2 regions of the Pseudoalteromonas sp. MMG006 genome follow, and region 1 is predicted to be linked to the other one. Evidence: predicted binding sites of a transcription regulator. Region 1 holds the regulator's gene; the other holds the start of a gene.
The links. The regulator MetJ, encoded in region 1, represses methionine synthesis genes. The targets are predictions, from matches to a motif close to TAGACGTCTAGACGTCTA.
Positions count from the first base shown of each region.

Region 2: a site for MetJ is predicted at 4,573-4,590, ahead of metK (methionine adenosyltransferase). Genes of this name have one in related genera too.

Region 1 is NZ_JAGJEJ010000008.1:57,429-73,296, forward strand. It holds gene J8L73_RS09880 (SPOR domain-containing protein) at 1-122, opposite strand, end outside; gene priA (primosomal protein N') at 143-2,329, opposite strand; gene rpmE (50S ribosomal protein L31) at 2,560-2,775, shown strand; gene J8L73_RS09895 (malic enzyme-like NAD(P)-binding protein) at 3,300-4,541, shown strand; gene metJ (met regulon transcriptional regulator MetJ) at 4,605-4,925, opposite strand; gene metB (cystathionine gamma-synthase) at 5,194-6,381, shown strand; gene metL (bifunctional aspartate kinase/homoserine dehydrogenase II) at 6,610-8,955, shown strand; gene J8L73_RS09915 (PBP1A family penicillin-binding protein) at 9,017-11,509, opposite strand; gene J8L73_RS09920 (pilus assembly protein PilM) at 11,641-12,720, shown strand; gene J8L73_RS09925 (PilN domain-containing protein) at 12,708-13,280, shown strand; gene J8L73_RS09930 (type 4a pilus biogenesis protein PilO) at 13,270-13,875, shown strand; gene J8L73_RS09935 (pilus assembly protein PilP) at 13,872-14,411, shown strand; gene J8L73_RS09940 (type IV pilus secretin PilQ family protein) at 14,398-15,868, shown strand, end outside.
Region 2 is NZ_JAGJEJ010000001.1:246,795-262,662, reverse strand. It holds gene J8L73_RS01145 (divalent metal cation transporter) at 1-1,048, opposite strand, end outside; gene raiA (ribosome-associated translation inhibitor RaiA) at 1,251-1,607, opposite strand; gene J8L73_RS01135 (pyrimidine/purine nucleoside phosphorylase) at 1,785-2,099, opposite strand; gene tkt (transketolase) at 2,395-4,386, opposite strand; gene metK (methionine adenosyltransferase) at 4,692-5,843, shown strand; gene J8L73_RS01120 (hypothetical protein) at 6,015-6,557, shown strand; gene J8L73_RS01115 (5-formyltetrahydrofolate cyclo-ligase) at 6,576-7,172, shown strand; gene rpiA (ribose-5-phosphate isomerase RpiA) at 7,210-7,863, shown strand; gene serA (phosphoglycerate dehydrogenase) at 7,873-9,102, shown strand; gene J8L73_RS01100 (hypothetical protein) at 9,192-10,124, opposite strand; gene radA (DNA repair protein RadA) at 10,200-11,585, opposite strand; gene J8L73_RS01090 (PilZ domain-containing protein) at 11,945-14,422, shown strand; gene serB (phosphoserine phosphatase SerB) at 14,440-15,468, opposite strand; gene J8L73_RS01080 (AhpA/YtjB family protein) at 15,622-15,868, shown strand, end outside.

The DNA.
Region 1 (15,868 bases):
AAACCGCCAACGAGTAACAAGGCGATCATTACTAATAGGGTTGGGAAGGGCTTTTTAGCCGGTGCTTGTTTTTTACTGTTTCTGCCTGCAGGCTTTTTATTAATATAATCGTGCTGTGCCATGGTGTTATTGTGGCCTTAACCTAAATCATGTCTATAGGGTCTACATCTAAGCTCCAGCGAACTTTTTGGGCGAGTTTGCTAGTACTTAAATAATCAACCATTTGCGAAAGATACTGGTGTAATACGCGGCGATCTTGCGCTTGAATATGTAATTGAAAACGATACATGCCTGCAACTCTTTCAAGAGGTGCGGGGATCGGACCCAGCAATTGTATACCAGATACCCCATTTACAGGAACCAAATCTGTCAAAAAATCGACGACTTGTTTAATACTGTGTCCTTGTGCTCTGACAATCGCCATATTAGTGATTGGCGGTAAATCAGCGTCGTCCCGCTCGCTTAAAGCAAAACGAGCAAAGTCTTGATAGCCGTTATTAACTAAATCTTGTAAAAGAGGGTGCTCTGGAAAGTGCGTTTGTAATAATACTTGCCCAGGTTCGCCAGAGCGACCAGCACGTCCTGCTACTTGCGTAACTAGCTGAGCTAAGTGTTCTGTTGCTCTAAAATCGCAAGAGTATAAACCGCTATCTACATCTAAAATAAGGACCAAGCTTACATCTGCAAAGTGATGACCTTTAGCAAGCATTTGTGTACCTACTAAAATGCGTGCGCCCCCGAGATTTATTTCATCCAGTGCTTTTTCAAGGCTCCCTTTGCGGCGGGTCGAATCGCGATCTATACGTGTTACTGGTGTGTCAGGAAACTCGCTCGATAAAAACTCTTCTATTTGCTCAGTCCCTTTACCGTTTGGAAATATTTGCGTGCTTCCGCAGTCAGGGCATTGATGTGGAACATGGTATTGATCGCCACAGTGATGGCAAATCATTTGACCTATCGCTTTGTGAAAAGTAGCACTGGTACTACAGCGTTTGCACTCACTTAGCCAGCCACACTCATGGCAAATAAGAGTAGGAGAAAAACCACGACGATTTAAAAATACCATCACTTGTTTACCCCGGTTCAAATGTTGGCGCATAGTCGCAAGGCTTGCATGTGCAATTCCTGCTTGGTCGGGCTGCCCTTTCATATCAAGTAACTTAAATTGATTATCGGTGGCTGTTTGCGCTCGTTCAGTAAGGCTTAAAAGCTGATACTTGTTGTTTATAGCTTTGTGCAGTGTTTCGAGTGCGGGCGTTGCACTGCCTAAAATAAGCGGTATTTTGTGCTGAAAAGCACGGTAAGCTGCTAAATCTCGAGCGTGATAACGTAGGGTGTCTTGCTGTTTGAATGATGAGTCGTGCTCTTCATCAACCACTATCATACCGAGTTTAAAAAAGGGTAAGAAAATACTCGAACGTGTGCCTATTACTATGGCGCAACTGCCTTTTTCGCAAAAACGCCATGTTTGTAAGCGTTCGTTATCTGTAAGAGCCGAATGCCATAACATAATGGGTGTATCAGGAAAGCGCCGACGAAAACGGTTTACAGTTTGCGGGGTTAAGCCTATTTCAGGTACGAGTACTAATGCTTGCTCGCCACGCTTTAAAACTTCCTCAAGGCACTGTAAATATACTTCGGTTTTACCGCTGCCCGTTACTCCTTCTAATAAAAAGCTTTTAAAGCCAGTGCTTTGATTAATAGCCGTACAGGCAACAGCTTGTTCTTTATTTAGTACAGGCTTGCTACCAACAGTAGGCGCAAGGCTTTGCCATTCGTTATCGTGCTCAATAGTTTGTGTTATTAATTCTTTATCTATTAGGCTATCGATTGTTTTTTTACTAAAGCCAAGGGCCTTTAATTCAGTTAACGATGATTTACCTGATTGTGATAGCTGCTTTAATAGATTTAACTGAGTTTTAGCTTTTAGCGAAGGGACTTTTGCGCCTTTTTCAGTAAGGGTAACCATATTAATACTGGTTTTATCGGGTGATTCACCTTGGCGAAGAGCCCCCGGTAGCGCAATATGTATTGTTTCGCCAAGTGGATAGCAGTAATACTTGGCGGTAAAACTTAGTAAATCTAGATGCTGGGCGCTTAAAATAGGGGTGTCGTCGATGACTTCTATTATATTTTTTATTTTGTTATCAGGTACGTCAGTCGTATTTTTAATGCTGAGAATAACAGCGACTTTTTTTTGGTTACCAAAAGGCACCAAAACCCGCATACCCGGCTCAAGTTGCCTTGATAACCCGTTGAGTTGCTCTTCTACTTTATAGTCAAAAGTCCGTGGTAGTGGGACTTTAATAGCAACTTCAACAAAACGCATAACAACTTCACCCATAAAATTAATTGCCTAATGTACTAAAAATACGCCTAAAAACCTATAAGCAATAGTACTGTAGAAAGAGGTTGTTCACTTTTTTATCAAAAAACTTAATTAATGCTTGTGCAGGGGGGGGTTGTTGGATAAAATCCGCGACCAACAAATTTGTTTTAACGACGTATGGTGCCAGACTTCGGGTTTGGAGAGCGATGCGGCCTTAACTAGAGGTTCCTATGAAAGAAGGTATTCACCCTAAGTACGAAGTAATTTCTGCAACATGTTCATGCGGAAACAAATTCGAAACTAGCTCAACTCTTTGTAAAGACATTCACTTAGACGTATGTTCTGCGTGTCACCCGTTTTACACTGGTAAGCAAAAGATTTTAGACACTGGCGGCCGTGTTGATCGCTTCAACAAGCGCTTCGGTGCACTTAGCAGCAAGAAGTAATTATTGCTGTTTAGTTAAAAAAAGCACCTTAGGGTGCTTTTTTTATGCCTAAAATTTATAAAAATGACTTAAGTAAGCTTCTTGCGTAGTGCTCACTCGTGCATAACTATTTCCTATTATTATTCTGACTATGCATAAACCTTTAAAGACAAATCTATATATATTCTCTATATTTTAATTAGTACATTTTATAACTAGGTTGATAAAAGTAGCTAACATGGAGTTATATGTTTTTAAAGTGATGTAATAGGCTAATATTTTAAGTTTATATTGATACTTTAAACGTACATTTTATGAGATTTATTTGGCACATAAAAGCACCTCAATATGTGCATTTCAATTGAATATTTATTTATTTAATGTCGGTATAATTCAGCAAAGTTACTGAAAAACCTATTAAAATTAAAGGATATAGCATATAACAGGATAGACCTGATATTGCTTGGAATTTAAAAATAATAAGGGTATCTTACCAAAAGACACCACCTCTCACTTTAACTTAAATTGCAGGATACCATCGCGTTATGTCAGACTTTCGTGAACAAGCACTACATTATCACTCGCACCCAGTACCAGGTAAAATTAGTATTGAACTAACCAAGCCCGCTGAGACGGTACAAGATCTCGCGCTCGCATACAGCCCAGGTGTTGCCGAACCCGTTCGTGAAATAGCAGCAGATCCTGCTAATGCTTATAAATATACAGGTAAAGGCAATACTGTTGCGGTAATTACTAATGGTACTGCAATTTTAGGACTGGGTAATTTAGGGCCTTTAGCTTCTAAACCCGTTATGGAAGGCAAGGCGCTCTTATTTAAACGTTTTGCTGGGCTCGACTCTATCGATATTGAAGTTAAGCATCGCACCACTGAAGATTTTATTAATACCGTGGCAAATATTGCGGATACTTTTGGTGGGATTAACCTTGAAGATATTAAAGCACCAGAGTGTTTTGAAATTGAAAAAGCATTAATTGAGCGTTGTAGTATTCCCGTTTTTCACGATGACCAACACGGTACCGCCATTGTAACGGCAGCTGGTATGCTAAATGCGCTGGAAGTACAAGGTAAGTCAATCGAGGATGCGATAATAGTTTGTTTAGGTGCAGGTGCTGCTGCAGTGGCCTGTATGGAGCTTTTAATTAAATGTGGTGCATTGCGCGAACATATTTATATGCTTGACCGCAAAGGCGTTATTCATACTCGTCGCGATGACTTAAACGAATACAAAAAACTTTTTGCTAATAATACCGACAAACGCACATTGCAAGATGTAATTGCAGATGCTGACGTATTTGTGGGGGTTTCGGGTCCTAACTTATTAGCTGCCGAAGATTTAAAGCTAATGGCAGAAAAACCTGTGGTGTTTGCATGTTCAAACCCAGATCCTGAGATAGATCCTGCACTTGCGCATGGCGCACGTAACGACTTAATTATGGCAACGGGACGATCTGATTACCCTAACCAAGTAAATAATGTTTTATGTTTTCCGTTTATTTTTCGTGGCGCACTAGATGTACGTGCGAGTGCTATTAACGATGAAATGAAAATTGCCGCCGTAGAGGCTATCCGAAGCATAGCTAAAGAACCAGTACCAGCAGAAGTGTTAAAAGCTGCAGGTGTTGATAAGCTTGAGTTTGGCGCAGACTACATTATTCCTAAGCCAATGGATCCACGTTTATTGCCTCGCATAGCTAAAGCCGTTGCTGAGGCTGCGGTAGAATCAGGTGTTGCGCAAATCGACTTACCTGAAAATTATATGGCGTAGTGTATAGCGCTTAAACAAAAAAACCTCAGTAATGCTGAGGTTTTTGTTTAAAAAGGTAACGATTTATTCTTCGTTTAAAATAGGCACTTCTAAGCCCATTTCTTGCATTATCTTCTTAACTTCTTCCGGTACTTTTTCTGCGTTGTCTTTACGTAGGTCATCGTCATTTGGTAATGGCTGGCCCGTAAATGCATGCAAAAATGCTTCGCATAACAACTCACTGTTTGTTGCATGGCGAAGATTATTTATTTGACGGCGCGTACGCTCATCCGTTAAAACTTTTAATACATTTAGCGGGATCGAAACGGTGATCTTTTTAACTTGCTCTGATTTTTTCCCGTGTTCTGCGTATGGGTGAATATACTCACCATTCCATTTAGCCATAAGATGTATCGTTGCCTCAGATTATTAATTTCTAACACGGCGTAAAAAGCGTGTAAATATGCGTGAAATTCTATCGATTTAAAAAAGATAGTCAAATAATAGATACCAATCTATCTTAATAAGCTGGCTGTAATAGTAAATATAGCCCCATTCAAGTTTTATCGGTCTGTTATTTTTAGCCATCTAGAGCTTTAAAATCTTTGACTTATTAAAACAGATAACTTACTCTTTTGGACGTCTAAACATCCAAATTAATCAGGTGACGAATATGAGCGAAAAAAACAAAGCGACTATTGCAGTTCGCAACGGCGTAGATGCAGATAAACACCACGGCGCTGTAGTTCCGCCAATTTATTTGTCGACTACGTATTCGTTTGCCGACTTTGATACAAAGCGCCAGTACGATTATGGACGAAGCGGTAATCCTAATCGCGATATATTAGCCGAAACGCTGGCTGAACTTGAAGGTGGTGCGCGTGGCATTATCACTGCCACAGGTATGGCTGCGGTGCATTTAGCGACTCAGTTACTAAATAATGACGATACCTTAGTAATTCCACATGATTGTTATGGTGGAAGCTACCGTTTATTTACGTCTTTGCAAAAACGCGGATTACTAAAACTCGAAGTTTTAGATTTAACTAAACAAGAAAGCTTAAATAAAATTTTAGCCATAAAACCTAAATTAATATGGATTGAAACACCAAGTAACCCAGTACTGCGTCTAACCGATATTAAAGCTGTCACCGATATAGCTAAGCAGTGTGGGGCGCTTGTTGCTGCCGATAACACGTTTTTATCACCTGCGCTGCAAAACCCAATCAAATTTGGTGTAGATATTGTTGTTCACTCGACGACTAAATATATTAATGGCCACTCGGATGTTGTAGGCGGCGCCGTAATTGCTGCAACACAAGAACTTGGTGATGAGCTTGCTTGGTGGGCAAATAACATTGGTATTACAGGTGCACCGTTTGATAGTTATTTAACGCTTCGTGGTTTACGTACTTTAAACGTACGTTTAAGGCAGCATCAAGAAAATGCGCTTGCAATTGCAAAGTACCTTGAGAGCTCTGAATTTGTAAGCCAGGTTTACTACCCAGGCCTTGAGTCACACCCTCAACATACATTAGCAAAGGCTCAACAACTTGGCTTTGGTGGTATGGTGAGCTTTGATATTAAAGGCGATGTTAACGACGCTGCGGCATTTTTAACAAGCCTTGAAGCATTTAGCTTAGCAGAATCGCTAGGTGGCGTAGAGAGCTTAATTTGTCACCCTGCAACGATGACGCATGCAGGAATGGAACCTAAAGCCCGTTTAGAAGCAGGGGTGGGTGATACGCTCATTCGTATTTCTGTAGGTATTGAAGATATAAACGATTTAGTTGCCGACTTCGAGCGCGTTTTTAACCTTGTAAAACCAGGACAAAACAAAAACGTTAACCGCATAGGTTAAGGGGCTGGTACGCCTGATGGGAATGTAGAATTAAATGCAGCTCATCCAGCGCTTTGGTAGTAGTCCCAAAGCGCAATAACACCTAGTCGGTTTGAGGGGGGAAACCGCAGGCTAACTTTGTTAAAAATTTCTCATATAGAACAACTAAACAACGAAATTTTTGCCTTGTTATCGACACGGTTTTCTTACCTCAAAATAAACAATTTAATTAAGCGAATTGGTAAAAATATGGTCAATTGTGTACATAAATTTGGTGGGTCAAGCTTAAGCTCAAGTGAGCGTTATCAAAGCGTAGCTAAAATAATTATTGAGCATACTCAACCTGGCGACTGTGTTGTGGTATCTGCGGCAGGCAAAACTACAGATACACTTGTGTCGTTGTGGCAAAGTTATCAGCAGCAAGACACACAAGCTGTCGCTGATATTTTATTGCAGTTAAACAACCATCAAAGTGATTTAATTGATCAATTGTTACAAGCTGATTTAAAGCGTGATGCACTTAAAACATTACTCGAAGAGCTAAATGTAATTGCAAGCTTAGCGCAAACTGAGCAGCTTAAAGAAGCGCAATTACTTGCCCATGGTGAGTTATGGTCTGCACGATTATTGGCTGCGTATCTACAACAGTTAAATATACATGCTCGCTCACACGATGCTCGCCTGCTTTTTACTTTAAATGATGGTGAATTGTGCCATGCTCAAAATAAGCTGCAATGTAACAGTGTCATAGATGCCAATAAAGTGAATGTAATAACTGGGTTTATAGCTGCAAATACACTTGGCGATACCGTAACGCTTGGTCGTAATGGTAGTGATTACAGTGCTACATTACTTGCCAGTTATTGTGATGCCAAACAGGTATGCATTTGGACTGACACGCAAGGTGTATTTAGTACCGATCCGCGTAAGGTAAAAAAAGCAATTAAGTACGCTAAAGTGTGCCGCACTCAGGCCAATTTACTGGCACGCTTGGGTAACCCTGTTTTACATGCCAAAACGTTATCGCCTTTAAAGAATACCGATATAAAACTAGCCGTACGTAGTAGTTTTGATGTTCAAGCAAGTCCAACTCGTATTGTTAAAGAAGGCTTAGCTAAGAAAAAGCGCTTTATAACGACGCTACAAAATGTTGACTTATTAACAGTAGAAGGCTTGAGTGAAGGTGAGGTTGCAAGTGTAAGCCAGCTTATTCAGCATAGCCTTCATCACTTTAACCATAATGGAGAAGTGTATTTAGTCGTACCGGCTGCACAAACATATCAAGTTATTAATTACTTTGCTGGTAGAGCTAATATTAGTGAGTCGAATTTGAACGGCTGTGCTGTTGTTGCACCAGAGCAAGATGTCAGCACACTTAACCTACAAGCTTTAGAAGTATTAGCTGAGCAAACTATAAAACCGCGTTTTGTGCATCAAGATAATGGTTACGTTTTATTACTAACTGATCAATTTATTGATAGCGATGTGCTAAGCACATTGCACGATAAGCTAGTTAATAAAGGCCAAGAAATCGCGATTATAGTTGCAGGTCTAGGCAATGTAGGTGAAGTATTTATACACCAATTGACCAAGCAACTAGAGCGTTTAGGTAGTGATTTTAGTATCAAATTAGTTGCTTTGGTGCGCTCTCAAAAGATGTTGTTTAATCCAAGTGGAGTTAATCCTCAAACATGGAAAGAACAATGGCAGCTTGAGGCACAAAAATACCAAACTAGTGATTTATTAAATGCAATTAGCGAGCTTGATTACGAGCATAAAGTTGTAATTGATATTACTGCTAGCGAGCAATTTAGCGAGCTTTATACTAGCTTTGTGCAAAACGATTGCCATTTAATTAGTGCAAATAAATATGCGGGCACAGCACCTACACGTTGGTATCAAACCCTTATAAATAACTTAGCAGAGCGCAACCTACACTGGCGTTATAACACAAGTGTAGGGGCAGGCTTACCTATAAACTTCGCTTTAGCTGATTTACAAAATAGTGGCGATAAAATTACGCGAATAGAAGGTGTGTTTTCTGGCACACTATCGTGGTTATGCAGTAAGTATGATGGCAGTATCGCGTTTTCAGAGTTAGTGCTTGAAGCGCAAAAAATGGGTTTTACAGAGCCAGATCCGCGTGAAGACTTATCTGGGCGTGACATGCAGCGCAAGTTACTTATTTTAGCCAGAGAGCTAGGTGTAGAGCTTGAGCTGGACGATATAAGCCTCTCGGCGCTCATGCCAGTTGAACTTGCTCAAGGTAGCTGGGACGATTTTATAGATAAAAAAATGCAGCTTGATGGCTTTATTGAAGAACACGCTGCAGCAGCCAAAGCTCAAAATGCTGTGCTTAGATACACAGGGGTATTAGAGATTACGCACGATAACGTCGTTGCAAAAGTAGGTATTACCTACGTGCCAAACGGTGATGCGTTAGCAAACTTAACGCCAGGCGATAATATTTTTGTGATCAACAGTAAATGGTACAGCGGCAATGCATTAGTTATTCAAGGCCCTGGGGCGGGTAGCGAAGTAACTGCGGCAGGTATTCATTCTGATTTATATTGGCTTGTGCAAAACTTAAAATAAGTTATGTATGTAGGTATAAAAACGGCGGCTTAAGTTAAGCCGCCGTTTTTATATAGATGCTTTAAAATAGCTCTTCTTCTGTTTTTGTATCTTCTTCAAATATATCGTTAGGCTGTGATAGCACGTATTTAGTCGGTGCTGTGCCTTTTTCAAAATACTCAAAGCGACTTGTATAATCATTTTTATGACTAAGTAAACCAGTCGCTAAATCAATACGAATAGAGACAAGCCCTTCGGGTGGCTCAATGGGTGCTTCAGGAGTGCCCTCAAGTGCAGCTCTCATAAACTCAACCCATGCTGGCTGCGCTGTTTTTGCACCTGACTCTGCACCGGATATTTGATTACTATCTAGGTTGTTATTATAAGTTGAACGACCTAGCGGATTTCCTGGGTTATCAAACCCTACCCATACAGAGGTCATCACTTTACTATTAAAACCACTAAACCAGGTATCAACAGAATCGTTGGTGGTACCCGTTTTACCAGAAAGATCACGACGTTCTAATGCTTGAGCGCGCCAACCTGTACCACTCCAGCCAGTTTTATGTGCCCAACTACCCCCGCCCCAAATACCGCTGTGCAACGCATCAGCTATTAAAAACGCATTTTGTTTAGATATAACGCGAGGAGCACATCGACGAGGTTGTTCTATTTCATCAGTGCTGTTGTTTAGCATAAGTTCATTGCTTACAGGAGTCGCACTTTCGTCACAAGCCATCGCTGGGTTAGCTTTAAATAATACATTGCCATAAGCATCTTGAATTTCTGAGATAAAGTAAGGTTCTATTAAATGGCCACCATTAGCAAAGCTGCTCATACCACGAGCTAGTTCTAGAGGTGTTATAGAGGCGCTACCAAGAGCAAGTGACTCACTACGGTTAATATCTGAGTTTTTAAAGCCAAACTTTAATAAGTGATCAGCTGTGCGTTGCAGGCCAACGCCACGTAGTAAACGTACTGAAATTACGTTTTTAGATTGCGCTAAAGCACGGCGAATACGTATTGGACCATTATAAACTGCAGGGCTGTTTTTAGGTCGCCATGCAACACCTTGGCTTTTATCCCACTGGTTAATGGGGGCATCGTTTAGTATTGATGCCAGCGTATAGCCTTTCTCTAGCGCTGCAGAGTAAATAAAAGGCTTAATATTTGAACCGACTTGGCGCTTAGCCTGAACTGCGCGATTGTATTGGCTTTGCTCAAAACTGTAACCGCCTACAATTGCTTTAATTCTGCCATCTTGTGGATCAAGCGACACAATAGCGCTGGCAGCTTCTGGTATTTGGCTAAGTATGTAAGAGTCGTCTTGATTTTTACGTAGCCATATCTGCATACCCGGGCTCAAAATATCGGTGGCTGCTTTGGGTGCAAAGCTTTGGCGGTAACGAGTAATGTATTTACGCGCCCACTTTAAATTATCCCAATCAAGAGTAGTCTTTTGGCCATTTTTTAAAATAACATCAGCACTCTTTTCGCTTACTCTTAATACAACCGCAGCGTTTAAATCGCCAAGTTCTTTTACTGGTTTCAATTTATCGATAATTTGCTGCTGTGTTAAAGCTGGTTGTGTTTCAGGATCCCATAAAACATCAACAGGCCCTCTAAAGCCATGGCGCATATCGTAATTATGCAAATTATTAACTAACGCTGTTTGCGCTGCTTTTTGCACGCGAGATTCAACGGATGTAAAAATTTTAAAGCCCGAGTTATAGGCTTTATCAACTCCGTAACGAGATACCATTTCAGCTCGAACCATTTCTGAGATATAAGGTGCGTATAAATCTATCTCTGCGCCATGAAAATAAGCGGTAATAGGCTGGTTGGTTGCTTCATTATATTGTTCTTGGGTGATGTAGTTTTCAGTTAATAAACGTCCTAAAACGACATTTCGGCGAGCTTTTGCTCGAGTAGGGTTGCGGATAGGATTTAACGCAGAAGGGGCTTTGGGTAAGCCTGCAATCATCGCCATTTGTGCAAGTGTTAAATCTTTTAACTCTTTGCCATAATAAACTTGTGCTGCAGCACCAATACCAAATGCACGGTTACCTAGCTCTATTTTATTAAGGTAGAGCTCTAAAATTTCGTCTTTAGTTAATATATTTTCTATGTGTAGGGCTATAAATATTTCTTTAACTTTACGGATATACGCTTTTTCGCGCGTTAAAAAGAAGTTTCGCGCAAGCTGCATCGTTATAGTACTTGCACCTTGCTTTTTCTCACCGGTAGAAATAAGCACAATAGCAGAGCGCACGATACCGATGGGATCTATGCCGACATGGTCGTAAAAACGGTTATCTTCAGTTGCTAAAAATGCATTAATCAGGGGCTGTGGTATTTCATCAATAGTGACAGGAATACGACGTTTTTCACCAAATTGATTGATCAAAAGGCCATCTTTAGTGAATACTTGCATAGGAGTTTGTAATTGCACGTCTTTTAAAACTTGCACACTGGGGATATCAGGTTTAACGTAGTAATAAAGGCTGATTAATGTAATCAGACTAATTAACGTACAAATGATAAAAAATTGTAAAGTTCGTTTTAATAAAATCACTTATATTTCCCTAAATGGACTCCCAATTGCGAGTTTTGACTGCTAGTATATATTGATTAAAAAATGAATAATATTTTTTCAGATAAAAATTATAACTTGTTTATTATTAAAACAAAGGCCAAGTTGCAAACATGCTAAGTCAACTATTTCAAAAGCCGTCACCGATGATGGTAGGGATTGATATTGGATCGCACTCAATTAAGGCTGTGCTTTTACGTGAGGTTGAAACGGGATTTCGACTAGAAGCACTTGCAATTGAACCTATGCCAAAAGGCGCTATAAATGAGCGCTCTATTCAAGATATTGAAGCGATAGGAAACGTAATTTTAAAATTAAAAAGAAAGTTACCTAAGTCGCTAAAATCTGCTGCTGTGGCTGTCTCGGGCCAAACGGTTATCACCAAAGTAATTTTCATGGATGTATCGTTAACTGATGCTGAACTTGAATCGCAAATTGAAATTGAAGCCGATAGTTTAATTCCATACCCTCTTGATGAAGTGAGTTTAGATTTTGAAAAGCTCTCTACCAATGAGGCCGATCCGAGCAAAATGAATGTATTGCTCTCAGCCGCTCGAACGGAAAGTGTAGAGGCTCGTGTTGGTGCGCTTGAAACAGCTAACTTAGAAGCTAAAATAGTTGATGTTGAAAGCTACGCATTAAGTAGAGCTATGGATGTTTACTATCAACAGTTACCGAGTGACGCATTTAATCAGTGTGTAGCAGTGATTGATATTGGCGCAGTACTCATGCTTGTTAGTGTTGTTCAAGCTGGTGAAACCATTTATACCCGAGATCAAGTATTTGGGGGGGATCAATACACCAGCAGCATTGTTAGCTATTACAATAAAGGCTTTGATGAGGCAGAAATCGGTAAAACGTCAGGGGATTTGCCGCCTAATTATACATTTGAAGTATTAGCGCCTTTTCAGACATCATTGCTGCAGCAAGTTCGTCGTGCAGTACAAATGTTTTTAACGACCAGTGGAAAAGAGCAAATTGATTATATTGTACTTACTGGTGGTACATCGATGATTAAAGGTATTGATCGATTACTTATCGAAGAACTAGGTATCCATACCGTAGTTGCAGAGCCCTTTACTAATATGGAAATCTCACCAAAAGTAGATCGTAATGTAATGCAGCGTCATAGGACGCAGTTTGCGATAGCAACGGGCCTGGCATTAAGGAGTTTTTCATCATGCCACATATAAATCTACTCCCTTGGCGTGAGCTACAGCGTGAAGAATCTAAAAGAAAGTTTGTAATCATGCTAATTGGTGTTGTTATGATTTGTTTCGCATGTATGTACTTACTCAGCTCTTATTACAGCGCCTTAAAAGATGGACAAAATTTAAAAAATAATTATTTAAGTTCAGAAATTAGCACGCTAGATAAAAAAATAAGTGAAATTAGAGGGTTGGATAAAAAGAAAGAAAACTTACAGCAGCGAATGAGGCTTATTGAAGAATTACAGGGTAGCCGAAATTTGGGTACTCAGATAATGGATGAAGTAGCTAAAATAGTGCCTGCAGGTGTTTATTTAACAAAACTTGAACGTAAAGGAAGTCAAATTCACGTTAAAGGGCGTAGTGAGTCTAATAACCGTTTATCAACAATGCTTCGCCAAGTTCAAAGTTCATATTTATTAGAGCGTCCATCAATGCAGGGCATTGTGGCCGGTGATCAATCTTCGCGTTTACTCAGTGATTTTAATATGGAGTTTTATGTAAAACCTTTTGACCAAATTGGTGAGGTTAGCGATGAGCCTTGATTTTAAAGCGCTAAGCGAAATAGATTGGAATGAGATTGAGCTCGATAATATTGGCGATTGGCCGGTTGCAGTTAAAGCAATTTGTTGCGCATTTGTGACTTTGCTTGTTTTATTTTTTAGCTATAGCTTATTAGTCTCTGATGAAATTGATAGTTACCACAGTGCAGTGGCTAAAGAAATTGAGCTACGTACTACTTACAGGACTAAATACGCAGTAGCAAGCAAACTTGACATTTACCGCCAGCAAATGATTGATATGGAAGAGAAATTTTCTCAATTATTGAAGCGCTTACCCACCTCAAACGAAACACCGGGTTTATTAGATGATTTATCTTATGTAGGTACAACCAGTGGGCTGACGTTTTTAAAAATTGGTTGGCTTCCTGAAGTAGAAAAAGAGTTTTATACAGAGCTACCTATAAAAATAGAAGTAATAGGTACATATCATGAATTTGGTGAGTTTGTAGGGAAGGTCGCTCAGTTACCGCGTATTGTGAGCTTGCATGACTTCTCTATTTTATCATCAGGCGATAAACAACTAACATTTAGTGTTGTGGCCAAAACATACCGTTATGAAGAAGGGAGAAAAAAATGAATCTCCTTCGTCTTATATCAGTAGTCATTGTTTTAGTTCTGAGTGGTTGTAATGATGACACCTCAGAACAAAGAGAGTTTATAGACCAAGTAAAAGCAAGTACTACGGCAAAAGTAGAATCAATTCCGGAGCTGACTAAATTCGAAATTTTTGAATATAGTGCTGAGCGACTACGTAGTCCCTTTGTAGCGCCGCAGCCAGAAATAATTCAAAATAAACTAACACAAATAAAGAACTGTTTGCACCCTGATCCAGAGCGCCGCCGTGAGCCCTTAGAAAAATACCCACTAGACAACTTAGCTATGAAAGGCACTATTGGCTCTAGCGGCCAAGTTTGGGCATTAATAACTGCGGCAGACGACACATTACACCGCGTAACTGTTGGAAATTACCTTGGTAGTTACGATGGGAAAGTGCAAGTAGTAAATAATGATTATATAGAATTGGTGGAATTAATTCCTGATGGGTCTGGTTGTTGGAAAGAGCGCCTGACTAAATTAGAAATGTTAGAGGCGGCAATAGATGGCGCAGATTAATAATAAAAAAGGTAAAAATAACATGCATAAGGATGTACTTTGGCTTAAAAGCATTTCACGGTCATTATTGGCGGCAATCGCTTTAATAACCGCAAATGCAGCCATTGCAGGGCCACTACTTTATGATGTTCGTTATAATCCGCTCCTCAAAGGTGAGACTGAATTACAGCTTGTTTTTGATGAAGAATTAACGCTTGAACCAAAAGTGCAGGTTTTTAATAGTCCAGCCCGCATTGAGATGTTTTTTGATACCGCTGAGCTTGAAGTGGGTTTAAATGATGTTGCTGTCAACCAAGCGGGCATCAGCAGCGTGACCAATATTTTGACTGACGAGGGCCTTAAAGTAAGCGTAAATCTTGATAGGTTAAAAATTTATGAAACTGAGGTTCATAATAATCTAGTGTCAATACGTGTGTCAGAAAATCCACTAACAGAGTCTGATAGTGAAGATGTTGCTGTGGATGCAAATAATGTAAGTGGAAATTACATAAATCGAATTCAATCAATTGACTTTAGACGAGGTGAGAAAGGCGAAGCAAAGGTACTCGTATTTTTACAGGACACTCAAGCCGCAATTGAAGTGCATGAGAGCGGCGGCAAAATTTATGCTGATTTTCACCATACAGATATTTTAGATGACTTACTTTATGAACTAGATGTTTTAGACTTCGGTACTGTTGTAAGCAATATCGAAACGTTTAAAGAAGAAGGTTTAAGTCGAGTTGTTATTGAACCCAATGCTCAATTTACATTTACCTATCAGCAAATAGATAATATTTTAACACTCTCTGTAGAAAAAGATGGCACACAAAACGCGTATTTAGATGGTGGGATTGAGTATCAAGGTCGTCCTATGACCTTAAACTTTCAAGATATTTCTGTTCGTGCAGCATTACAAATTATTGCAGGCTATAACGACTTTAACCTTGTAACAAGTGACTCAGTAACCGGTAATATCACACTTCGTTTAGATGGTGTGCCATGGGATCAAGCGCTTGACGTAGTACTACGCATTAAAGGCTTAGATAAGCGCATGGATGGGTCTATTCTAATGGTGGCGCCTGCAGAGGAGCTTGCAGCACGTGAAGCTAAAGATCTAAAAGCTAAGCAACAAGTTGAAGACTTAGAGCCGCTTTATAGTGAATATATTCGATTAAATTATGCTAAAGCAGAAGATTTTGCTGATCTATTAAAAACAGATACAAACAGTATCATCACTGCTCGCGGTAGTGTATCGGTAGATCTACGTACTAATACTTTATTAATAAAAGATACTGTTAAGAGTATTGAGAATATTCGACGTATGATTGAAACTCTTGATATTCCGGTCCAGCAAGTTGTTATTGAGTCTCGTATGGTCACTGTACGCGACAATGTCACTGAGGATTTAGGCGTGCGCTGGGGTTTTAGCGATCAGCAAGATAGCGATGGCATTTCTGGTTCACTTGAGGGGGCAG
Region 2 (15,868 bases), on a different contig from region 1:
TAAGCCATGCAAAAACAGGAGTAGTTACAAAAGCAAGCGTCATGGCAAAAGTAAGCATAGGGCCAAGAGCGGATTTAAAAAATAAAATAACGGCCATACCGGCAAGTGCTTGTAGTATTAACCAAATATTTAGGCTGTGTTTTGATTGCTTAAAGCCAAGTAACTTATGAGATTCGTTAAGCGTACGGGCGTAGCCATCAAGTACAGTAAGTGTGGTGCCAAACATACATAAAAAGGCGATTGCTGATACAAGCGGCCTTGCCCACTCGCCTATTGTTAATGCATACATATCAATAAGCTGCTTAGCAAAGGCGACTCCACCGAGTTCTATGCTGCTGTTTTGCCCGTATTGTACCAATACACCTAAGCTAAAAAATACTAAGGCTAAGCACGCTGTTAACCAATAGCCTACATTAAAATCGAACAAGCCCTGGCTTTTAGTTACTGTTTGCTGCGCTTGTTTTTCTTTTAGCCAAAGCGAACTCAGTGCTGATATTTCTATTGGTGCAGGCATCCAACCCATTAATGCAACCATGAAGCTCAGCATAGCAAGCTCATATGGTGATGGACCAACATAGTCAGCAGGAGCCATTGGGCCGTTACTAAATGCGATAACTAGCGCAATAACAGTAGCCAGCGTTAATAACCCCATTATGCCTTTGGCCACGCTGTCGAGCGCTTTGAAGTGCCCTAACAATAATATGGCTAAGCACACACCGAGCAATATCCAACATAGCAGGGTTACCTCTATCACTACAGGCAGTGCGTAATGCAGTAAGCTGGCGGTAAGTAATAATACGCCTGCGGTATTAACAACAGCAGCGAGTATGTTTAGGCCTATAAAACTATAAAAATAAACTGGGCCTTTATTTTTATAGCCTTCTACTAAACTGTTTTTAGTGGCTAAGGTATATTCCATCCCAAACCGAAAAAACGGATACTTTAATACATTAACAACCAGTATTAGCCAAAACAGTTGCCAACCAAATAATGCGCCAGCTTGAGTTGACGCGACTAAGTGAGATCCGCCAATGGCGGCTGTAGCCATTAAAATGCCAGGGCCTAGGGCACCTAAACGAGACTTCCAAACTGCTTTTGTTGTGTGCATTAATTTCTCAAAATATGTGTGTTGTGTGTTCTTTTTATTAACTTTTACAATTAATAAACTGCAAGAACGCATAACTTACCTAAATTACAGGCAATAAAAAAGAGCCGTAAGGCTCTTTTTTATAGTACTTTGGGACTAATGCTTATTTTAGTTCCATCTCTTGAATGATCTCGTGTGCAATTTCAGGTGTTGTACTTACAGGCTTTTCATGTAGGTTTGCTTTTATTTGCCCTTTTCGATGTTTTAGTGCCGCATCGAGTTTTTTAGCTGCGCTTGCAATAGCTGGGTACATAACTTCGTTTTCCCCTTTTACTGATATTCGCGCACCTTCGTAATTAGTGCTAATTTCTGCTTGGATTTTATGATGTTCTTTAGACAAAATAATATCGAGTGCGATAAGTGATGGAAAGTGGCTCTCGATTTTTGAAAACTTTTCGTTTATGTGCTCTCTAATAGAGTCAGTAACGTCGACATGGTGACCAGAAAGATTAATTTTCATAGGGTATCCTTTTATTTGTTACCTCATAAATAGTATTGGGGGCTATTTAGATTAACACAAGGAAAAAGGTAAGATATTTGAGGTTTATTTACTCGTTTTGCTGATTTAAATCATGGGTTGTGCAAAGTTTATGCAAAGCCCATTAAGCATGGGCTTTCAGACGTCTAGCTATATTGGTTAATCTGTGTACGAACAACAGTAGTCGGCAAAATCAACAACTTTTACTTTAAAGCTTACGTTAGCATCTACGTTAAACGATTCACCCGCGTTAAACGTTTTCCATTCACTCTCACCTGGCAATAAAATATCCCACTGGCCACCTAAAAGCTCCATGAGCTCCTTTTTGCTTGTATCGAATACAAACTCACCTGGCTGCATAAAGCCTAATGTTTTTGTAGTGCCATCGCTAAACACAACCGTACGGCTCGATACTTTTCCATCGAAATATACGTTAGCTTTTTTAATTACACTTACATTTTCAAACTGAGACATCCTCACTCCTGTTTATATTATTTTTAAAAATCAGCCACCACCTTGCCTGATAGAAAAATGCCTTGCAAGGAAAGTGCATTGAAAGTTACTCACTTACGGTTTTAAAGCGGTGTTTTTAGATATTAATTGCTGCGCTATTTACGTGGCAGGCTTTTTATTTAGCAAAAGTTTGAATGTGAGCTTCCTGAGTAAGCATTAAGCTTACTGTATTAAAAGTAACGCTTTTATATTTGCTCCAACAAAAAAGCCCGCCCTGTTTAAAACAAGGCGGGCTTTTAAATATTAAAGCTAACGCTTAAAACAAGGCGTTTGCTTTATTTACAATGTTTTCTACTGTAAAGCCAAAGAACTCAAACAGTTCGCCAGCAGGCGCAGACTCACCAAAGGTCGTCATACCCACTACTGCACCGTTTAGGCCTACGTACTTGTACCAATAATCAGCAATACCCGCTTCTACTGCTACGCGGCGTGTAACAGCGGCCGGTAATACGCTTTCTTTGTACTGTGCGCTTTGCTCTTCAAATACATCAGTACATGGCATAGATACAACACGTACCTTTTTACCTTGGCTGCGTAGCTCTGCTGCTGAGTCTTGTGCTAGTTGCACCTCAGAACCTGTTGCAATAATAATTAGCTCTGGCTCGCCGTCACAGCTAAGGATGTAACCACCTTTTTTAACATCTGCTAATTGCTGAGCGTCACGCGCTTGTTGCTCAAGACCTTGGCGAGTAAAGATTAACGATGTAGGACCGTCTTTACGCTCAATAGCTTGTTGCCATGCAATTGCCGACTCAACTTGGTCACATGGGCGCCAGTTGTATAAGTTAGGCGTTAAACGCATGCTTGCAATTTGCTCTACCGGTTGGTGAGTTGGACCATCTTCACCTAGGCCGATTGAATCGTGTGTGTATACAAAAATGCTTGGTTGCTTCATTAGTGCAGCCATACGTACCGCATTTTTTGCATATTCAACAAACATTAAGAACGTTGCACCGTAAGGAATAAAACCTTTATGAAGCGCAATACCATTCATAATAGCCGACATACCAAATTCACGTACACCGTAATAAATGTAGTTACCGCTTGCATCGTCTGCAGTTAACCCTTTAGAACCATCCCAAATTGTTAGGTTTGAGCCAGCTAAATCGGCTGAGCCACCCATGAACTCTGGTAAAATAGGTCCAAATGCGTTTAATGCATTTTGTGAAGCTTTACGAGACGCAGGGTTTGCAGGGTTTGCTTGTAGTTGTTCAATGTATTCTTGAGATTTTGCAGCCCAATCATCTGGTAGCTCGTTGTTAATACGACGCTTGTATTCAGCTGCAAGCTCTGGGTATGCGTTTGCGTAAGCTGCAAATTTTTCATCCCAGCTAGATTCTTGCTGTTGGCCTTTTTCTTTGCTATCCCACTGTGCGTAAATATCAGCAGGAATTTCGAATGCTTCGCCAGTCCAACCTAAAAATTCGCGAGACGCTTTAATTTCGTCATCACCTAGTGGCGCACCGTGACAGTCGTGGCTACCTGATTTATTAGGCGAGCCGTAACCAATTACTGTTTTACAACAAATTAGTGATGGTTTGTCGGTAACGCTTTTAGCCTCTGCTATTGCAGCACTAACAGCATCGCTATTGTGGCCATCAACGTCGCTGATCACATGCCAACCATACGCTTTAAAACGCGCTGGGGTATCGTCGCTAAACCAACCTTCAACTTCACCATCGATTGAAATGCCGTTGTCATCCCAAAATGCAACAAGCTTGCCTAAGCCTAATGTACCAGCAAGTGAACATGCTTCATGAGAAATACCTTCCATCAAACAACCATCGCCTAAAAAGGCATAGGTGTTGTGATCTACAATGTCGTGACCTTCGCGGTTAAACTGTGCAGCAAGTGCTTTTTCAGCAATCGCCATACCTACGGCATTTGTGATCCCTTGACCTAGTGGACCCGTAGTAGTTTCGATTCCTGGTGCATAACCGTATTCAGGGTGACCTGGCGTTTTAGAATGCATTTGACGGAAGTTTTTAATTTCGTCCAATGGTAAATCGTAACCAGTTAGGTGCAATAGAGAATAGATAAGCATTGAACCGTGGCCGTTTGAAAGAATAAATCTGTCACGGTCAGCCCACTCTGGATTAGTTGGATTATGCTTTAGATAATCGCGCCATAATACTTCAGCGATATCGGCCATGCCCATAGGGGCTCCAGGGTGACCAGATTTGGCCTTTTGTACTGCGTCCATTGACAAGACGCGAATAGCATTTGCAAGTTCTTTGCGAGATGGCATGAATTCTCCTACCTTATATGTGTATTTGCGCGGGTATTTATGTGTTCGTTAATGCTCTTATATTACTAAAGAGCTTTTATGGCATCCATTCTTACTTATTGTGGGTGCACTGTGCAATTAAAAACCCCATAAATATGGGGCATTATGAATATTTTTTAAGACCGAAAAGTTATTACTCATTTTATTTAGACGTCTAGGCGTAAAAACACTATGCAAGCAGTTTCGTTTTAGATAAAATACGCCCCTTAATTTTTTAGCGCTAATACCGACGTTTGTGAAGCGCAATATTTGTGAGCAGAAATACAATGGCAAAACATTTATTTACTTCTGAATCTGTTTCTGAAGGTCATCCGGATAAAATCGCCGATCAAATCTCTGATGCGGTACTTGATGCTATCCTAGAGCAAGACTCTCATGCCCGTGTTGCGTGCGAAACTTACGTAAAAACCGGTATGGTTATGGTTGGTGGTGAAATCACGACTAGCGCATGGGTTGATATTGAAGAAATTACACGTAAAACAGTACGTGAAATTGGCTACACACATTCAGACATGGGTTTCGATGCAGACTCATGTGCTATTTTAAACACTATTGGTAAACAGTCTCCTGACATTAACCAAGGTGTTGACCGTACTAGCCCAGAAGAACAAGGCGCAGGCGATCAAGGCTTAATGTTTGGTTACGCATGTAACGAAACAGAAGTACTTATGCCAGCTCCAATTACTTACTCACACCGTTTAGTACAGCGCCAAGCTGAGGTTCGTAAAAGTGGCGAGCTTAACTGGTTACGTCCAGATGCAAAATCTCAAGTTACTTTTGCATACGAAAACGGCAAGCCAGTAGGTATTGATGCTGTAGTACTTTCTACTCAGCACAGCGAAGACATTTCACAAAAAGATTTAGTAGAAGCCGTGATGGAAACTATCATCAAGCCAGTGCTTCCTGCAGAGCTTGTTACAAGCGCGACTAAATTTTTCATTAACCCAACGGGTCGTTTTGTAATTGGCGGACCTATGGGTGATTGTGGTTTAACAGGTCGTAAAATCATTGTTGATACATACGGTGGTATGGCGCGTCATGGTGGTGGTGCTTTCTCTGGTAAAGATCCATCTAAAGTTGACCGTTCAGCTGCATACGCTGCACGTTACGTGGCTAAAAACGTAGTGGCTGCTGGCCTTGCTGATAAGTGTGAATTACAAGTATCTTACGCAATCGGTGTTGCAGAGCCTACCTCTATCAGCGTTGAAACGTTTGGTACAAGTAAGTTAGAAGAAAGCCGTTTAATCGAGCTTATTCGTGAACACTTTGACCTACGCCCTTACGGCTTAATTCAAATGCTTGATTTAGAGCGCCCTATCTACCTTCCTACAGCGGCTTACGGCCACTTTGGTCGTGACGAATTCCCTTGGGAACGTACAGATAAAGCAGACGCACTTCGCGCAGCTGCTGGCCTTTAAGCCAAAATAGAACATAAATATAAACGGCCCTTTTTAGGGCCGTTTTTATATCTAACGTTTAATAATTAATGAACTTATGAAAGTTTATTAATTAACAATAAAATCAATCTCGAACTCTTTTGCACTTTAGGTATATACTCACCTTATTATAAAAGCTTTAGGGATAGTTTAATGGCCGAAAACTTTCGCGTTATATTTGTAGAACTTGCACAAGGTGTTGATAGCAAAACAGTGTGCGTAAATTTAGCAACTAAATTAAAAACGTCAGAAGAAAAGGTGACTCTTTTTTTAAAGGGTAAGCCATTGTTTGCGCCAAGTAATAAAGACAAAGCGCTAAAACAAGCCAAGCTTTTAGCAAGCCTCGGTATTAAAAGTAAATTACAAGCAAGTACATCACCAACGTCCTCTCAACAAATGCCAAGCAGTCAGCGCGATGAAAGAATTTTTGATGCACTAGATTATATTACGAGCAGTTTAATCCGCTTAGAAGAAAAACTTGAAGAGCTAGAGCAACGTCTTCCTGAAGCCCAATTAAAAGCACCTGATGAAATTACAGATGAATGGCAAGATGACGACCTAGTGCTTGATGAAGAGCTTATAACAACACCTGCGAAGCGTAGTAATTGGCTTTTATATGTATTAATAGCGACCGTCGTTGTTTTGCTCGTTGTGCTTGCTGTTTATTTAGGTTTTCCAAATTTATTCTCTTTTTAGGTGCGGTTAAATAATTAAATGAGCAGTAAACGAGCACAAATAAGAACTAAAATACGTAAAATACGTAATAACTTGTCAAAAAACAAACAATTAATAGCCGCTCAATCACTAAAAGTGAATTTTACTCAACACCTAAAAAGCAAAAAAACACCTAAAAACAAGCATATTGCCATTTACTTTAGCAATGACGGAGAATTAGATACCTCATTGTTAATAAATGAATTATGGAAACAAAACCACACGCTTTACCTCCCTATAATCCACCCATTTAATGGCACTACATTACTATTTCAACGCTATGAAAAAAACTCACCCATGAAAGCAAATCGCTATGGTATCTTGGAGCCTAAGCTGAACTGCTCTCAAATATGCCCATTAACTGATCTAGATTACTTACTTATGCCATTAGTTGCATTTGATAACCAAGGTAACCGATTAGGAATGGGAGGTGGGTTTTACGATAAAACACTGGCACAACTTCACCAAGGCAATTGGCAAAAACCGCAACTTATTGGCTTAGCGCATAGCTGTCAAAAAGTAGATGCACTGCCTATTGAATCGTGGGATGTTCCACTTAAAACTATTATTACTCCTGATAAAATTTATCAATGGTAATAAGCACTCACTACACATTTGATATATGAGCATGACAATGACGCAAGACGAATTAAAAAAAGCAGCAGCATGGGCTGCACTCGAGTTTGTTAAAGAAAACACTATTGTTGGTGTTGGTACAGGCTCTACCGTAAATCATTTTATTGATGCCCTTGGCACAGTAAAAGACACCATAACAGGTGCGGTATCAAGCTCTGAAGCTTCAACAGCGCGCCTACAAGCGCTAGGTATTGAAGTGTTTGAGCTAAACAACATTGATGTACTTGATGTATACGTAGATGGCGCAGATGAAATCAACGCCCAAAATGAAATGATCAAGGGCGGAGGCGCAGCACTTACCCGCGAAAAAATAGTAGCAGCGGTAGCAAAACAGTTTGTGTGTATTGTTGATGACACAAAACTGGTAGATACATTGGGCGACTTCCCGCTTCCGGTAGAGGTTATCCCAATGGCACGCAGCTACGTTGCACGTGAATTATTAAAGCTTGGTGGTGACCCTGTTTACCGCCAAGGCGTAGTAACAGATAACGGTAACGTTATTTTAGATGTACACAATTTAAGTATTAGTAATGCCAGACAACTTGAAACACAAATTAATTCAATTGTTGGCGTAGTTACCAACGGCCTTTTTGCAATGCGCGGTGCTGATAAAGTAATTATCGGCACTAAAAATGGGCCACAAATTAAATAGGATGAGGTTATGAGTAAGGTATCGTTAGCAAAAGACAAAATTAAAATTCTCTTGCTTGAAGGTGTTCACCAAAGCGCAGTAGAAACGCTTAAACGTAATGGTTACAGTAACATCGACTACGTAAAAACATCCTTACCTGAGGACGAGCTTAAAGAGCGTATTAAAGATGTGCACTTTGTAGGACTTCGTTCTCGTACTCATATTAACCAAGCTGTTTTAGACTCAGCTGAAAAGCTAGTAGCCATTGGGTGTTTTTGTATTGGTACAAACCAAGTAGATTTAAGCGCAGCACGTGAACGTGGTATTGCGGTATTTAATGCACCGTTTTCAAACACTCGCTCTGTAGCAGAGCTTGTACTTGGCGAAATACTATTATTATTACGCGGTATTCCACAGCGTAATGCAGCAGCGCACCGTGGCGGCTGGTTAAAAACAGCAACAGGCTCATTTGAAGCCCGTGGTAAAACTTTAGGTATTATCGGTTACGGCCATATTGGTACGCAACTAGGTATTATGGCTGAAAACATAGGTATGAACGTCGAGTATTACGATATCGAAGACAAACTGTCTTTAGGTAACGCTACGCAAGTACATAACCTAACGCAGCTTTTACAACGTGCTGATATTATTAGCTTACACGTTCCAGAAACACCGCAAACTAAAAACCTAATTGGCACAGCAGAACTGGCTGTAATGAAGCAAGGCTCTATTTTGATCAATGCTTCACGCGGTACTGTGGTAGATATTGATGCACTAGCAGAAGCACTTAGCGAGAAAAAACTCAGCGGCGCAGCTATTGATGTATTCCCGGTTGAGCCAAAATCTAACGAAGAAGAATTTGTATCGCCACTGCGTGAATTCGACAACGTTATTTTAACGCCGCACATTGGTGGTTCAACCCAAGAAGCGCAAGAAAACATTGGTATTGAGGTAGCCGGTAAATTAGCTAAATACTCAGATAATGGCTCAACTATTACGGCTGTTAACTTCCCTGAGGTTTCGCTGCCAGAGCTTGCTAATCGTAGCCGTTTATTACACGTGCACCACAACCGCCCAGGTGTGTTAACGCAAATTAACCAAGCGTTTGCCCAGCACGGTATTAACATTGCTGCTCAGTACTTACAAACTGATGAATCAATTGGTTATGTAGTTATTGACGTAGATACCGATCAGTCAGAAGTTGCACTTAAAGAGCTAAGCGCAGTAGAAGGTACAATTAGAGCGCGTATTCTTCACTAAAATAGCTATTAGTCAAAATAATAAAAGCCGTATTTGATTAATCAAATACGGCTTTTTACATTCAGCTGATGATATATAGATTATTGCAATTATTCGCCTTTAACTTCTAAATTAACAAGCTTGACTAATTCTTCAGGTTGACCAGCTAACATCATTATTTGTTGGTTAATTTCCATCATGGTTTTACCTTCAGGCAATTTTGCCGATACACTCAATGAGTTTAAACCTTTAGCAAAATCAGTTAGTGATTGTGCTATTTCTTCAGTCACGGGAGCTTGCTCTAACTGCTGCTGTAGCATCATTTGCATTTGCTCAAGTGTCATACCTTGTTTTTCAAGCTCACTGGCAAACAGCTCTTTTAATTGACCTTGATTATTAAGTACTAAGTTAATATTACGCGGCTCAAGCTTACTCATGGCTTGCATAATTAAGGTTTGCTGTTGTAACTCTTGCTCGTACGTAAGCGGCGTATTGCCAGCTTCTTGTTGCGCTTTGCTTATAGCAAGAGACGCATCCATTAGCGCTTTAGAGTTGGCAAGGCCTACATCCATGTTGAAACTAGCAATATCTTTCGCATTAAGCTTTAAGGCTACATCACTGTCGCCAGACTGCTCATCGTAATCAAGCGATGAGCTTAAGTCGTAACTTGCAGAGGCGAGCATCTCATTTGTATTAGCCGGTAGCATCGCTACAAAATCTTTATCAAACTGAAAGCTTTTAACTTCAAACGATGTATGCGGCGATATTTTATCGGTTTCGTAGCCACTTACTTCAATACTCTGAATATTGGCGACTTTATCACCTTCAGGACTCATTACTTCCATGTTAGTAATTTCAACACTTTTAGAAATAACACTTGCTGATAAACCCGCATATTTAAATGTTGCGCCGGTTTGCTCGCTCACTAGCGCAAGTTGCTTATCTACTTCAGTGCGTACTTCTTGAGTTGCTACATAATTTGCGTAGCTAACACCGCCTACGCCGGCTGCAACAATGGCTATAGCTATAACTAGTTTTTTCATGTTATTTCCTTATTTAATTCTTTATATAGACTGTCTTAGCCCAAGAGTAACATTGCAATGCAGTACCTGTAACTGTTAATTAATCAAACTAAGTAACTCATGTACTGTTTTTACTGGTGTAATTTTGGCGCCTAGTCCTTCCATAGACTTATGGTAATTACGAAACGGAATAAATATTTCTGTAAAACCATGCTGCGCCGCTTCTTTAACGCGAGGCACGCCGCTGTCGATTGGCCGTACGTCTCCGTTTAGGCTGAGCTCGCCCATAATGCAGGTTGTACGCGGTACTACAAACTCGTTTAAGCTGCTTAAAAGCGCAGTAACTAACGCTAAATCAATACAGGTTTCGGTTTCATCGATTCGTAAACCGCCCACAATATTAAAAAACGTATCGTGGAATATTTTAGTTTTAGTATGCTTACGTAAAATACCAGTGAGCATTTTTATTCGGTTCATGTTCAAACCCACGCACACACGCTGCGGAAACTCTGCTTCGGTTTCGGTGGTTAAACATTGTATTTCGAGCAATAGATTACGATTACCTTTACGAATACAGGTAATCGTAGAGCCTGGTGATTCTGTGCTTGAACCGGATAAGAAAATTTCGCTTGGGTTATCTACGCTTAACATTCCGCGTTCGCACATTTTAAAAATACCTACAGTATCAATGTCACCAAAACGGTTTTTGTTAGCTCTAAGAGTACGTACCTGTCCATCATTAGTATCAATATGCAGCAAGGCATCCACTATGTGTACTAATGTTTGCGGCCCTGCTATTTCGTTGTTTTTGTTTACATGGGCAATAATAAACATGGTTACATCATTTTGCTTACAGTACTGAGTAAGCGCTTGCGCAGCACTTTTTACTTGAGAAGGCGAACCTGGGCTGCCATTGGCAGTGTCGGTAACTACGGCTTGTATAGAGTCGATTACTGCAAACTTAATTTTATTTTTATCAAGTTCTTCAATAATGGTTTCTACGCTGGTTTCGGAGAGTAAGTAAAGTTCATCCGGGTTGTAATTAAGCTTTAGTCTGTTTACACGGTTTTTAAACTGCGACAGTGACTCCTCAGCCGTACAATAAAGTGACGGCATACGCTGTGACATTCTGGCAACTAAGTCAGATAAAAGCGTTGTTTTACCCGCCCCCGGATCGCCGGAAATAATATTTACCGAGCCTGTGGTTACACCGCCGCTTAATACACGGTCCAGCTCGCCAATTTCTGTAAGCTGTTTTTCGGCCTCAGTGGTGGCAACATCATCAATTTTTTTAGATCCGCCGCCAATACCACCTGCATAACCTCCTACTGTTGCTCGTGCAGCAGCCTTTTTGCTTTGCCCTGCTGAGGGTTTAAACTCAGCTAATGTGTTCCATGCGCCGCAGCGACACTGCCCTTGCCAACGTTGATAGTTCATGCCACATTCGGTACAAACAAATTCTACTTTTGCCGCTTTAGCCATTTATAACCTTACCTACTATTTTTAATTTTAAAATATTTGCTATTCGCTATAGCATTTTACTATTTTAGTGCATTTACAAATATAAAAAAGCCAAAATACAATAGCTTGACCCTACAGTGGTTACAAGCTTGCGTTGTTTTTATACTTACTTTAGATTAGGGCATACTTTTTGCTTTTGATAACTTAAAGTAACTTGCCAACAAATTGGCATTTAACACATAATAACAAGAGTTAGACTGTACTTATACGAATAGCCGTTCCTATATTAATAGCACTGAGCGATGTTGCGTTTATTGAATTAGCAAATAAATGGACTTTACAGTATATCTACTTTTCAATTAGACGGTGATGATTTATAAATGGCTGAAGACATACTGCTCAAGTACGAAGACCTCGTAAACGAGCTAAAAACATATTTAGGTAATGCAAAATTCGACCTAATTTTCAAATCAAAAACGGCAAGCTTAACTAAACCAGAGCAGTTTTTGATGAAAATGGAAATGTCGCGCTTATCTCAGCCTGTGGCTCGCTTTATTGATCTACGCGGTTTAGTGACCGGACAAGTAAAACCTTATGAGCACAATGGCAAGCAGCACTTTATGGATACCACTGCCGTTGAGGTCTTTGAAAAAGCGCTAGAACAACATGGCGGGTACACATTAGCTGTTTACGAAGCGGTTATGAATACCGAAAATAACCACCGCGTATTACAAAAGCAAGCCGCTGAGCAATCAGAACTTCAAGAGTTTGAAAATAAATTAAGTACGGAGGTAATTAAGTTTGCTTCTTACGAAAGCCGTCGCGAAGAGCGAATGAACTACTCAATCAAGGTAACTATTGAGTATAAAGATAATAAAAATATTGCAGCTACCACCTCCGATATATCTTTAAGTGGCTGTAAAATAAAGTTAGCCACTCGTTACTCAATAAAAAAAGGCGAGCTAATAGCCATGCGCTTAGTCGGGCTTGAGCAAGATTTTGAGCTAGGCTTAAAAAACGGAATTCAATATGAAGTTGTTGCCATTGAAAACATCTCTCGTGAATATAATCATATCCGTTTAAAACGTACCTACATAGAAAAAAACGAAGCCTTTGATAATTTTTTAAACAGCTTTATAAACGGCAATAAACGTCGCTACAAAGTAAATTTAGATAACACCCTTGATGCCGTTGTTTCCAAAGGCTACGAGCAATATTATATTCCTCGTGTTACGTCTTTATACGTGTTCTTGAGCAAAAAAGACGAGGCACTTTATCCGAGTTTAAGCTTAACCACAGAAAACAATATTTTTATTCAGCGTTACTTCACCGACGAAAGAAAAGTGCCATGTTTGTACAACGTACTTAACCATCAACGAGTTACGCAGCTTTTAGCACAAATAACGGCGGTTAAAGAAGATTACCTGTACACGTTTACACATGTATCATCGGGTAAGATTTACTATTACTCAGCAACAAGAACTGAGTTAAATAATAACCCTAAATTAAAAGATTTATTTTTAGGCTTTGGTAGTCAAAAAGAGAGCTGGCAAAGTTTTAAAATACAAATAATGCCGAGTCACCCTGATGACTCTTTTATTCCGCTTTCACTACCAAATAGTGTAGGCTCTAATATTGAAAAACTGAATAAGCCGCCTTCTCCACGCGTAAAAGGGCTTATTAAAGACGTAAAATATGTGGTTGTACTTACAAATATAGGTAACAAAGCTGAGCAAGAAGATTACAAGCAACTATCTTATGACAAAACACTCGTTAATCAGCTTAAGCTCTTTGGCCATGCCAAACACGAATCCCCACCTTATTTAGATATTGTGCCACTTGAGTACGTTAACTTACGCTCGCATAAACGCTACTTATATAAAACACCAGTCAGCATTACTGTAAATGGAACTGTATATAATGGATATACAAGGGATTTTTCGATAATGGGCTTACAGCTTGAGTGTGAGCACCCCGTTACATTTAAAAAAGGTGACATTGTACTTTTAGACTTCCCTGAGCTGCAAAAAATAACGAAAAAGCATAAACTCAGTGAATTAAAATATGAGGTAATGGCAATTAGCAAGTCATTAACCACTATTAATTTAAAAGCTAACCGAGTAGCTGATTTGCCTCATGCTGGCGTTACTTTTTTTACTCAGTTAATAGAAGGGAACAAAGATAAACTAAAAGTATCTGAGGAAGCACCAAAAGTAGAAGGTCTCTCTACAGCCCTTAGAAATATGGTCACTAAAAGTGTATGCCAATTCCCACTATACTTACACAAAGAGGCTGCACATTTTAAAACAGGTGCTATTGGCTTTGGCTTATATGCAAGTCCAATGCATGTGATTTTGCAAAATTTTGGTTTATTGAATAATAAAACCGATTTATCGAGTGTTTTAACGCAAGAACAGATAGTTGATGTGATTACCCCCAATATTAAAGATCGTAGCCGGCAAGACCCACCTCTTGCTTTTACACTTGCTATTAACTTTGACCCACGTAAAAGCACTATTGAAGATGCTATTGTAAGCCAATGTGTATTAGGTGAAGATTACACTAGCTTTAACAAGCAAATAAGCAAAGGCATTAAGTCGGAGCTTATATTTGTAATGCGACTTTATATTTCGCGTACAGGACGCCCTGATACCGACTACTTATCCAACGAGCTAAAATACGTAACCCAATATGCCATGCACAAAGCAAAAGATTTAGAAGAAGCTTTATGGGCTGTTGCGGGTGTAGGCGACATGGTTGATATAACCGAAGAAGCTTTAAGTCACCTTGAGCTTAAAAAAGAGCAAGTAGAACAAATGAATCGTCGTAAATTAATTTGGTTAAACCGCTTACGCTAAGCGGTTTAACCTTTTACTTATGCGCTTGGCTTTTCATTTAGCGGAATAGCGAGCATATACAATAACTGCAATAACGAACCTTGGCATATAGCAGCTTGAGCCTGCTCAACCACTTTAGGCTTGCCATGTACGGCAACACCAAGCCCAGCTTGAGCCATCATAACTAAATCGTTTGCACCATCACCAATTGCTACCGTTTGTGCTTTTTTAAGGCCTAGCTTTTGCTGAAGAGACTCGAGTACCACTGCTTTTTGCTGCGCATCCACAATAGTTCCAAGTACTTTACCTGTTAACTTATCGTCTTCAAATTCCAGCACATTAGCATGCACTTCATCTAAATTAATTAGCTCTTGAACGCGCTCTGCAAAAGGCACAAAACCGCCCGACGCTATGGCTAAATACCACTGGTGCTGCTTTAAAATTTGGCACAACGCTTTAATACCTGGCATTAAAGGAAGCACACTTTTCAGATCATCTATTAAGCTTTTTTCTATGCCTGTGAGCTTAGCTACACGCTGATTTAAACTTTCGCTAAAATCAAGTTTGCCAGCCATCGCAAGCGCTGTCACTGAGGCGACCTCATCGTATACATTGGCTAAACGTGCTATTTCATCAATACATTCAATAGTAATAGCCGTTGAGTCCATATCCATAACAAGTAAGCCTGGCTCGTACAAGTTAGGAGGTGTGGCTACTTGCACTAGTTGACAATCAAGGGAGCTTGAAAATTCTTGCAGCGCTAACGGGTTTATTGCTTGCTCTGCATTTTGTGCATAAAAACACAATGCAGGCGCTAAACCTAAATCAGGTTGAAACTGACAGATAGCTGTGACTGTTTGATTATATTTATCCAAAAATTCAATAATCTGTATAACATGCTTTCGCTCAAAATCTCCCGCAAATGCAATGCTAAATAACCCTAATTTTTTATCTGGAATATCATTAACCGGTATAAAATTGCCACCACTGTAGGTAAACCACTTATTTAAAGTTAAGTGTTGTAATGATTGCTCAGCAACTGGCTGTGCCATGCTCGTTTGCGACATGGGTTCTCCGTGTTTATTTTTATTTTCCTGATTTTGGCATATCAAAGGTTAACTAATATTTACGCTAAATTCGCCATCAGGTAGGGTTTAAGGTTATAGTTAGTGTAGTTGTAACATCAAATCAAAATGCTGTCAGCAGCATATACGGTGACTATGAAAAATAACCATATTAAAAACCCTATTACCGCATCTCAAAGAAAGCGCTTAGTACGCTTAATACTCGCGGCTGGCTGTTTTGTATTACTAAGCTCGGTAGGTGTTAATAGTAGTTTTCAAAGTCATCAGTTATTGTATGACAGCGCCGATAACACAGCACAAAGCTTAGCTAAATTTATGGCTTTAAACGTTAAAACACCGCTTATTGAAAAAAACAAACCTCAGCTCAATGCAATTTGTAATG